3 regions of the Spirosoma sp. KCTC 42546 genome follow, and region 3 is predicted to be linked to each of the others. Evidence: riboswitches for the same ligand, from Rfam matches in the RefSeq annotation. Region 3 holds a riboswitch; each other region holds the start of a gene.
The links. A riboswitch is a leader RNA that binds a small molecule or an ion and turns the genes downstream of it on or off. The one in region 3 is predicted to bind S-adenosylmethionine.
Positions count from the first base shown of each region.

Region 1 (3,277 bases), 770 kb from region 3:
GGTCGGCGATTATCGGGATACGACAAAAGTTGATACAGTAGGTAAAAAGAACGTTTTGGTGGTGGGCGACTCGTTTACGTCGGGTCACGGTCTCAAATCAGCTGACGAACGGTACGGGAATGTTCTTAGCGAAAAATTAGGTACCAAAGAGTATGTAACATACAACCTCGGTATATCAGGCTCCGATACGCGTGATGAATACGCTCGGCTGGTAAAGTTTGGCAAAACGCCTGACGTGTTGGTTTTGCAGTATTTCCCGAACGACATTGAAAAGGTAGCCCGCGATCATGGGTTAGTTCCTGCTGGATTTGAGCCGTATTCGGATATGCCCCGCGCTGTACAGTCGCTGTTTATTAAGTCGTATTTGCTCAATTATTTATACTGGCAGTTTCCACACGGTAATTTTGCGCCTTTTGATACATACGCCCGCACTGCCTACGGCACACCGGCCATTATTAACGACCACTTAAGCGACCTTAACAAATTCATAACCTACGCACAGGAGCATAATTCCCGCTTTTACGTTGTTATGTTTCCGTTCTCGCACAATATTGAAAAAACAGCTGTGTACGTTAAACCTGTAGTTGACTTCTTTCAACGCAGTAACGTACCCATTCTGGATGTTGGTAAACTCATGGGCGATATTGCCCCGAACGATCGGGTTGTAGGCCGTAATGATGGCCATGCCAGTGCTCTGGTGAATCAGCGTGTGGGCGATGCTTTGTTTCGACTTATGCAGTCGAATCCGGGTACTGTTCAGGCGCCATCTGTTAACAAGCAAATAAACTAAAAGTAGACATGGAATTTTTGCAGGACATTTTCAAATTCATGAAGCAGCGCAAAAAATGGTGGCTGGCTCCGATGATTATTTTACTGTTACTCATCGGTGTTCTAATTGTTATTGGTGGCGGTTCTGCCGTTGCTCCATTTATCTATACGTTGTTTTAAGGCATGGATGTTACCGAAAAAGTAAAGGCCCAGCTGGTCATCGTGACTGGTCTGGTTGTGTTATATTTTGTGTTTAAATCACCCTGGTGGCTTTATGCAGCAGCAGCCGTTGGCTTGCTGAGCCTGGCTATTCCGGTAGTTGGTGATTTGATTGTGAAGGCCTGGTTCAAAGTGGCTGAAATACTGGGAAACATCAATGGCAAGATCATTTTGTCGATCCTGTTTTTTGTGTTTTTATGGCCAATTGCGTTGCTGTATCGCCTGACGTCGAAAAATCCGCTGGATATTAAACGGACGAACGAAAAGTCGTTTTACAACGAGCGGAATCACCAGTACACGAAAGAGGATTTGGAACAGACCTGGTAGCTATTGTTGATGCGACTAGATTAGCTGTAACTATCATAGAATCAATAGAATCTTAAAAATAGGGTATGCTGCGTGTCGGCGTACCCTATTTTTGTCTATTTTTGTTGTAGCTTATCCAGAAAGACGGAGGGAACGGACCCGATGATGTCTTGGCAACCAACCAACTCCAGGAACTGGTGCCAATTTCCTCCCGCTTAGTAGCGGGATAGATAAGTAGCCTTCTGCTATCTGTCTTTCTGTAAGTCATTTTATCTTTTTGGACTTTTTTAAGTGTGCTGGTTGTTAGTAGCCCTAATAACCAAGCCTTCTATAACTCGCTTTTGAAAACGATATACGAACTCCTCCACGAACGCATCCTCGTCCTTGATGGTGCGATGGGTACGATGATCCAACGGTATAACCTGACTGATGCGGATTACCGGGGTGAACGATTTAAGGATTGGCCACATGATCTGAAGGGTAACAACGATTTGTTATCGTTGACGAAACCGGATATAATCAAGGCGATCCATAAGCAATATCTGGAAGCAGGTGCCGACATTATTGAAACCAATACTTTCAGTGGTACAACCATTGCCATGGCCGATTACCACATGGAGGAACTGGCTTATGAACTCAACTATGAATCGGCCCGGATTGCCAAAGAGGTAGCTGAGGAAATTACACGTCAGAATCCGGATAAACCGCGCTTTGTCGCCGGTGCTATGGGACCAACGAACCGTACAGCTTCCCTGTCGCCGGATGTGAACAATCCCGCCTATAGGGCTGTTACGTTCGATGATTTGGTCAATGCGTATTATGAGCAGGTGAGTGGTTTAGTGGATGGTGGCTCAGATGTGCTGCTAGTCGAAACAATCTTTGATACCCTCAATGCGAAGGCAGCTATGTTTGCCATCGACAAATATTTCAATTTAAATCCGCAGAAGACGGTTCTGCCCATCATGATCTCAGGCACCATTACCGATGCCAGTGGTCGTACATTATCGGGGCAGACGACCGAAGCGTTTTTGTACTCGGTTTCCCATTTGCCCCTGCTCAGTGTAGGCTTAAACTGTGCGCTTGGTGCTGCCTTAATGCGGCCTTACATTCAGACACTCGCAAAAGAAGCACCATTTTTTACGTCAGCCTACCCGAATGCGGGCTTGCCTAATGAATTTGGTGAGTACGATGAAACGCCGGATATGATGGCGGCTCAAATCGAAGATTTTATTAAAAGTAGTTTCGTCAATATTGTTGGCGGCTGTTGTGGCTCTACACCCGATCATATCCGTGCTATTGCGGATGTGGCGGCTAAATATCCGCCCCGGCAATTGCCGGAAGCTGAGCCTTATCAAAAGCTGAGCGGCCTGGAACCCCTGAAAATTACGGAGCAAACCAACTTCCTGAATGTTGGCGAACGAACGAACGTAACAGGGTCAAAGAAATTTGCCCGGCTCATTAAAGAAGGGAATTTCGATGAAGCCCTGAGTATTGCCCGTGGCCAGGTTGAAGGGGGCGCGCAGGTGATTGACATCAACATGGATGAAGGCATGCTGGATTCGGTGGAGGCCATGAAAACCTTCCTGAACCTGATTGCTGCCGAGCCCGATATTGCCCGTGTCCCTATCATGGTCGATTCCTCAAAGTGGGAAGTGATCGAGGCTGGCCTGAAATGCGTCCAGGGAAAAGCCATTGTGAACTCCATCTCCCTAAAAGAAGGCGAAGAGGCATTCATTGAACGGGCACAACTCGTTAAACGCTATGGTGCGGCTGCGGTGGTAATGGCGTTCGACGAAACCGGGCAGGCTGACTCCTACGAACGGCGCATTCAAATCTGCGAACGGGCGTACCGGATTCTGGTCGATAAAGTCAAATTTGCTCCACAGGATATCATTTTCGATCCCAATATCCTGACTGTAGCAACGGGTATCGAAGAGCACAACAACTACGCCGTTGACTTCATCAACGCAACGCGCTGGATCAA
Region 1 covers NZ_CP041360.1:6,249,516-6,252,792, reverse strand. The annotation lists gene EXU85_RS25800 (SGNH/GDSL hydrolase family protein) at 1-790, shown strand, start outside; gene EXU85_RS35505 (DUF5989 family protein) at 799-948, shown strand; gene EXU85_RS25795 (SxtJ family membrane protein) at 952-1,314, shown strand; SAM riboswitch class I at 1,423-1,530, shown strand; gene metH (methionine synthase) at 1,635-3,277, shown strand, end outside.
Region 1: another riboswitch for S-adenosylmethionine. It lies ahead of metH (methionine synthase); the one in region 3 lies ahead of EXU85_RS28675 (O-acetylhomoserine aminocarboxypropyltransferase/cysteine synthase family protein).

Region 2 (3,277 bases), 1.7 Mb from region 3:
CTTGTTCTGCCTCGCTTACCCAATACATCCCTGTCGCGGTTACAGGGACGCACCCCGGTTAGGCCCGAAACTCATGAGCCGTCTTGATAGCCATTTGCAAATTCTGAATCGGGATATCCGTACGTACGGTGCAATTGGCACCCAGAATCACCTGGGTTGGTGCATCCTTTAGGACCAGTTCCACAGCTTTCTTAACATCGGCTGGCGTACCAGTCGACAGCACCCCATGCCGGTCAATACCGCCCATAACCGGCCGTTTAAATAGATCAGCCGCCTGCGTGAGCGATAGGGGTTTGCCTTCTGCGGCAAGCGGCACATTCACGATCTGGCCGGGGTAGTCGTGAAAGCGGGGACCAAATTCGGCGTAGGCACCCTCGTAATCGCAAACATGCAGGATATTGAAGGGTGTCAGCTGCGCTACTTCTTTATGAATCAGCATATCGTAGTTCTTGATAACCCGATTAAACAGCACACGATCGGCCACGGCACTGGCTTCCCCGCCCTGCGAACAAGTGTAGAAACCATCCACGCCAGCGCGTACAGCCGCCCGTACATAATTCATAACCGAGAGTGTAACATTTTCCATACCTCGACTTACCGCTTCGGGATCTTCCTGCACATGCTTCAGTAATGTCTCTTTGGGTACGGCCTGTTTGGCCATTTGATACGGTGAATACATCGTTGGCAGGATCAATGCCTCCGACTTTGCCGCCTTCACCAACCCTTTAATGATATATAAACTGGGAGCAAACCACTCCTCGGTAAGGACCGGAATTTTTGCCCAGTCATCTGCCGTTTTCACCTCGGCCATTTTCGGGTAGCTTTGCTCAAACTGGATCTTCACGAAATCCATGCCCGTAGCCCGGAAATAATCAAGATGAGCCTTGATGGCAGCATCGCCCGTTCGCTGTTCGGGTGGGAAGTGCAGGAAAAAGCCAGCCGGAATGTAGTTCGGGTTACCTGACTTATCGAGTACCTGCAACATCAAATCACGCTTCGATTTGGCAAGTGCGTTTGACCGGGCAAATCCTGTTGACATAGCCCCAACGGAAGCCGCAGCCAATGCAGAAGCGCCAATAAAATCCCGCCGACTGATTGAGTTTGATACCTTTTTTTTCATGTGCTTTGAGGCTATTACTAGTTATGGGGATACAATGAGTTTCAAGATAATTGATAACGGGTAAGGCAATTTGGTTCTTGAAAGCAAGTATACTAATTATAACCAACAACCCAAGACAATATATTGATTAACAGACAATTACCCTAAACTCTATCGAGTTATACTATTTATAGGCGCCCATTTATTGCATTAATCAATTATAATTTTGATCGCAATCAAGACAAAATCTTTTTTCTACAAAATTTATAGATCAAGTTTGGAAATATAAAAATAGCCGCTTTACCTTTACAGCATCTTACAATTACTACTGCTCCGGCAGCCCGGCTGCAAAGTAGCTTTGGATTTATAAAGAAAGGGGGAGAGACAGGCTCTGCGAACCCTTAGCAACTTGCCAGTTGGTGATAGTGCTAACCTGCCTACCTAGTTAGGAACTATAAATTTACAACCGCCCCGGCGGACAACCATGTCTAGTCAATTTTCGTCCCGAAACGCAGAACCTATTCTGAATCTGCATCCTGTAGCAAAGCCACCTTGTTGCTGTTGTCACTAACTAGTTCCTGCTGAACGGATAGGTCGCGTTTACATCATTCCTTGGGTTTTATACCTGCCTGATTCCGCTCATCTTGACCTAATCATTGAACCAATTATCCTACTTAATCCATAGAATAAAAACATTTTTCCAATTCAATCTTCCGTATGAAAACAACTACGATCGCATCACTCGTTGGCTTTGGAGATACTCTTCTGAAGGCCCGGTTAACTCGCCGAATCCTCGTCGACATAGCAGCATGATAGATTTTCATTTACGGTATTCTGTCCCCGGTAGGCCGTTTGAGGCAGGTTTTATTAGAGCGTTAGTCCACCGTAAACAGAATGCCAAAAACTGAATACAGTCAACCAGAACAACTAAAACTCGCTTCGGCGAACCAACAATGAAAAAGACAATCCAACTTCTGTTCGGCCTGACGGCCCTCTCGCTGGTTTCCTTTGCTAACCCAGCCCCTAAAAAAGTCAAAGAAGCTACCTACAAAGTAGATACCCAACAAAGTAAATTGGCTTGGACAGCCAAAAAGGTAACTGGCGAACATTCAGGAACAGCCCCCATCAGTACTGGCTCGCTAGCCCTGGAAAGTGGCAAATTGAAAGGCGGATCATTTGATATTGACCTAAAGGACCTGACGGTAACGGATATCACCGACGCTGCCCAGAACGCCAAGCTGGTAGGTCATCTTAAAAGCGACGACTTCTTCTCGGTTGAAAGACACCCCACTGCCAGGTTCGTGATTTCGTCGGTGTCGCTTACTGGCAATAACACCTATGACGTAACCGGTAAGCTAACAATTAAAGGCATCACGAACGATATCAAGTTCCCGGCGCAGGTTAAAACCGAGGCTGGTAAGCTTACAGCAACCGCCAACGTAACGGTCGACCGAACCAAATATGATATAAAGTACCGATCCAAGAACTACTTTGAAAATCTGGGCGACAAAACGATTTATGACGACTTCACCCTCGCGATTACGCTCGTAGCAACGCCATCGGGAGCTGTCGCCAGCCGATAAGAATAGGGAATGTTTCGCCACTTCATCAACAACTAAAAATCAATAAATCACCCGATCCCATGAACAAACCTTCCTCTTATTTTTTGACAATCTGGACGCTGTCTTCACTAACGTATATGAGCACCGTTAGTGCACAATCTACTTCCTCTTCAACTGATACGTTAACGGATGCCATCGTTCGTCGGGTTCATAAATCTGCCCTGACGATTGATCCTCATCTCGATATTCTGGTCGATTTTAATACCCCAGGCAACGACGCTGGCACGGATACCAAAGGCCAGTTTGACCTTCCCAAACTCGAACGGGGTGATCTGGATGTAGCCACGGTGGCACTGTTTGCAGGCACGGCCCAAAAAACGCCCGAAAACATTGCTTCGGCCCGGAAAGAAGTGGATACGAAACTGGCTGCCCTGCGCCGGTTCGTAAGCCAGCACCCCGACCGACTGGAGTTTGCCTACACAGCCGCTGACCTGGAACGTATTCCGGCGAAAGGAAAGCACGCCATTCTACTGAGTTTTCTTAACGCCTTTTCGCTCGGAAAAGACATCGCTCAACTCCCAATCCTTTACCGCGATGGTGTTCGGGTGTTTGGACT
Region 2 covers NZ_CP041360.1:5,278,354-5,281,630, forward strand. The annotation lists gene EXU85_RS21690 (LLM class flavin-dependent oxidoreductase) at 1-87, shown strand, start outside; gene EXU85_RS21695 (uroporphyrinogen decarboxylase family protein) at 59-1,120, opposite strand; SAM riboswitch class I at 1,461-1,560, shown strand; gene EXU85_RS21700 (YceI family protein) at 2,053-2,682, shown strand; gene EXU85_RS21705 (dipeptidase) at 2,742-3,277, shown strand, end outside.
Region 2: another riboswitch for S-adenosylmethionine. It lies ahead of EXU85_RS21700 (YceI family protein); the one in region 3 lies ahead of EXU85_RS28675 (O-acetylhomoserine aminocarboxypropyltransferase/cysteine synthase family protein).

Region 3 (3,277 bases):
ATCATAGCCATAGCACGAGCCGCTTTCATACCAGCCAGACCCGCATCATCACGGTTTTCTCGCCAGGTTGGGTCGGCTTCAATAGCCATCCGCTGTGCTTCATTGAAAGCAATACACCACGGAGAGGCCACGGCGCTGGCTGCAATAACGATTAGGTTTTCAATTAAATTAGGCTGTAGAATAGCCCATTCCAGTGCCTGCTCCCCACCTACTGAGCCGCCAATACAGGTATGGATTTTTTCGATGCCCAACTCCTGTCGAAGTAAGTCGAGGGCATTAACTATATCACGAATCGTGATAGCGGGGAAATCGTGGTGATAAGGCTTTCCGCCTATGGGATTGACGGAAAGCGGTCCTGTAGAACCGTAGCATGAGCCAAGTACATTGGCGCATACAATAAACTGCCCCACACCGGACTTGGCTTCGGGGTCAAAATACTTTCCCGCACCAACCATGCCTCCCCACCAATCGCCCACATCGGCATTACCGGTCAGTGCATGACATACCCATACAACGTTCGACCGATCTTCGTTGAGTGTACCGCGTGTGGTATAAGCCAGCCGAAAACCCGGCAAGCTTTCGCCCGATTCGAGCGCGAACGAATACTTATAATCGTAATACTGGAGATTCAATCAAGTTTATAGTTTGTAGTTCGTAGTTTGAGGTTTGTAGTTGAAACTACAAACCTCAAACTACGAACTGTTTAACCCAATACCGGTTCGGCAATGTTGGCAAACGCCTGCTCAAAGTCAGCTTTAATGTCATCAATGTATTCAATGCCCGCTGACACCCGTAATACACCTAATTCAACGCCAGCACTAGCCTGTTCCTGTTCGCTCAACTGTTGGTGCGTTGTAGCAGCCGGGTGGATAATTAGCGTTTTTGAGTCACCAACGTTGGCCAGATGGCTGACCAGTTTCAGACTATTAACAAATTGGTCAGCGGCTTCACTACTGCCTTTCACTTTAAACGAGAATACACCGCCGAAACCGCGTTTTAGGTATTTTTTGGCTAGGTCATGGTAGGCACTACTTTCCAAACCCGGGTAGTTTACGAATTCAACCTGCTCGTGTTGTTCGAGCCATTGGGCCAGCGCCAGCGCATTCTGTACCGTACGGTCTACTCGTAACGACAGCGTTTCCAGGCCCTGAAGTAGCAGGAACGAGTTGAATGGGCTAATGGCCGGTCCATAGTCACGCAGACCTTCAACGCGGGCACGAATAATAAACTGAATGTTGCCAAAGGGACCACCTACCCCAAACACATCGCTGAACACGAGCCCATGATAACCTTCCGACGGTTCGCTGAACTGCGGATACTTCCCATTTCCCCAGTTATACGTGCCCCCATCGACAATTACCCCGCCAATGCTCGTGCCGTGGCCACCAATCCACTTCGTTGCCGACTCAACAACAACGGCCGCACCATGTTCAAGAGGACGGAAAAGGTAGCCCCCTGCACCAAATGTATTATCAACGATCAAGGGTAGGTCATGTTCTTTAGCCAGGGCGGCAAAGGCGTCGAAATCGGGAATATTGAAGCCCGGATTCCCGATGGTTTCCAGGTAAATTGCTTTTGTGTTTTCGTCAATCAGTTTCGCGAAGGATTCAGGCTTATCACCATCCGCAAAACGGGCTTCGATACCCAGCCGTTTAAACGAAACTTTAAACTGATTATATGTACCTCCGTACAGGAACGAGGTCGTCACGAAGTTATCACCAGCGCTCAAAATGTTGCTTAGTGCAATAAACTGGGCCGCCTGTCCCGATGCAACTGCCAACGCAGCTACGCCCCCTTCAAGAGCCGCGATACGCTTTTCAAAGACATCGGAGGTAGGGTTCATGATCCGGGTATAAATATTCCCGAAGGCTTTCAGCGCAAATAAATCGGCCCCGTGTGCCGAATCATTGAAAACAAACGAAGTTGTTTGATAAATAGGCACAGCCCGGGCATTTGTAGCCGAATCGGGTTCCTGGCCAGCATGGAGCTGGAGCGTATCGAAATGAAGTTCAGACATGAGTTTAGTAGTTAGTGATTTAGGATCGTGTAATTAGTTTTCTGTAGAAATACGGGCAGCAACCAGTTGGCTGGGTATTTTCATGATTCGATAGAAAATACTAGGGACTGACCGCAACTAATTGGTACGACAAACCCTCCCGGTTTTCGTAGCGGTTAGTGAGTCATACTTAGTAGGCCCCCCGGGGCATACAGTGCTGAATATAGAGCATGTGAGTTCCGATTTATAGTCCCTAAAATAACTTTAGGCAGGAGTTAGCACCTTGCCGTGTGGTAGGTTGCCAGTGGTTCACAGAGCCTGATCTCTCCCCACTTCTTTATAAATCAACGTGCACCGATAGGCTAAAAATGGTGCGAAACAATTGACTTGATGTCGCAAGTATACTAGCCAAATAGCGCGAATCCAAACGTGGTCTGTTTTTTCTATCCGATAACACATTTTTTCGCTTTTGCTGATCTGTGTTCATTCATTAAGTCAATTCATTGTTTACTTTTGTGGTAAGACATCCCACCCAATGAATCAGACGTACCGCTATAATCGCGAAAATGCTACCCGGGTAGCTGGCACTACGACCCTGAAGGACGCAATCGGGCAGTTGCTAAAGGCGTATCAACTCCAGACTCGGTTTAATGAAACGTATCTGGAAGCCTTCTGGGGGCGTATGATGGGTCCAGCTATTGCCTCACGTACAAACCGACTTTACGTTCGCGATCGGAAGCTTCACATTGAAATTGGTTCGGCTCCGCTTCGTAACGAGCTCGTTAATGCCAAGCAGAAACTTATTCAGCTAGTCAATAAAGACATGGGGTCCGATGTGATTGACGACGTGATATTTATCTGATCAGTGTCGATACTTAACCAATAGATTACTTAAAATTGAATGAGTAAGTTGCGACGTTCCTGTTGCATGGTTAAAGGTTCGTCAATAAAATTAGCATTTAAACCCACTTGCCGGCAAATACGTAACCACTCCTGCTGAGGTATAGTCAAAAAACCATTCTTCTGTCGAACGGCATAGTAGCTAGACAGTCGTAGGCGAACCAACAATTTTATTGTAGCGAGCAATTGCCTTTGTTTGAATGACCTTCCGATCATACTCCATATATCTTTCAGTACGCTCCCGCCTACCATCAAATCGCAAATCAGCGCTTTGGCATTAGGTGCAGCTACTTGTTTTATTGATTTCAGTAATTGTTCAATTTCAGCGGTGTTCCGATAGTATTGAACCACACTCATCACAATAATCACGTTAAAGCGCTG
Region 3 covers NZ_CP041360.1:7,021,131-7,024,407, forward strand. The annotation lists gene metX (homoserine O-acetyltransferase) at 1-632, opposite strand, end outside; gene EXU85_RS28675 (O-acetylhomoserine aminocarboxypropyltransferase/cysteine synthase family protein) at 704-2,017, opposite strand; SAM riboswitch class I at 2,238-2,342, opposite strand; gene EXU85_RS28680 (DUF721 domain-containing protein) at 2,532-2,858, shown strand; gene EXU85_RS28685 (class I SAM-dependent methyltransferase) at 2,888-3,277, opposite strand, start outside.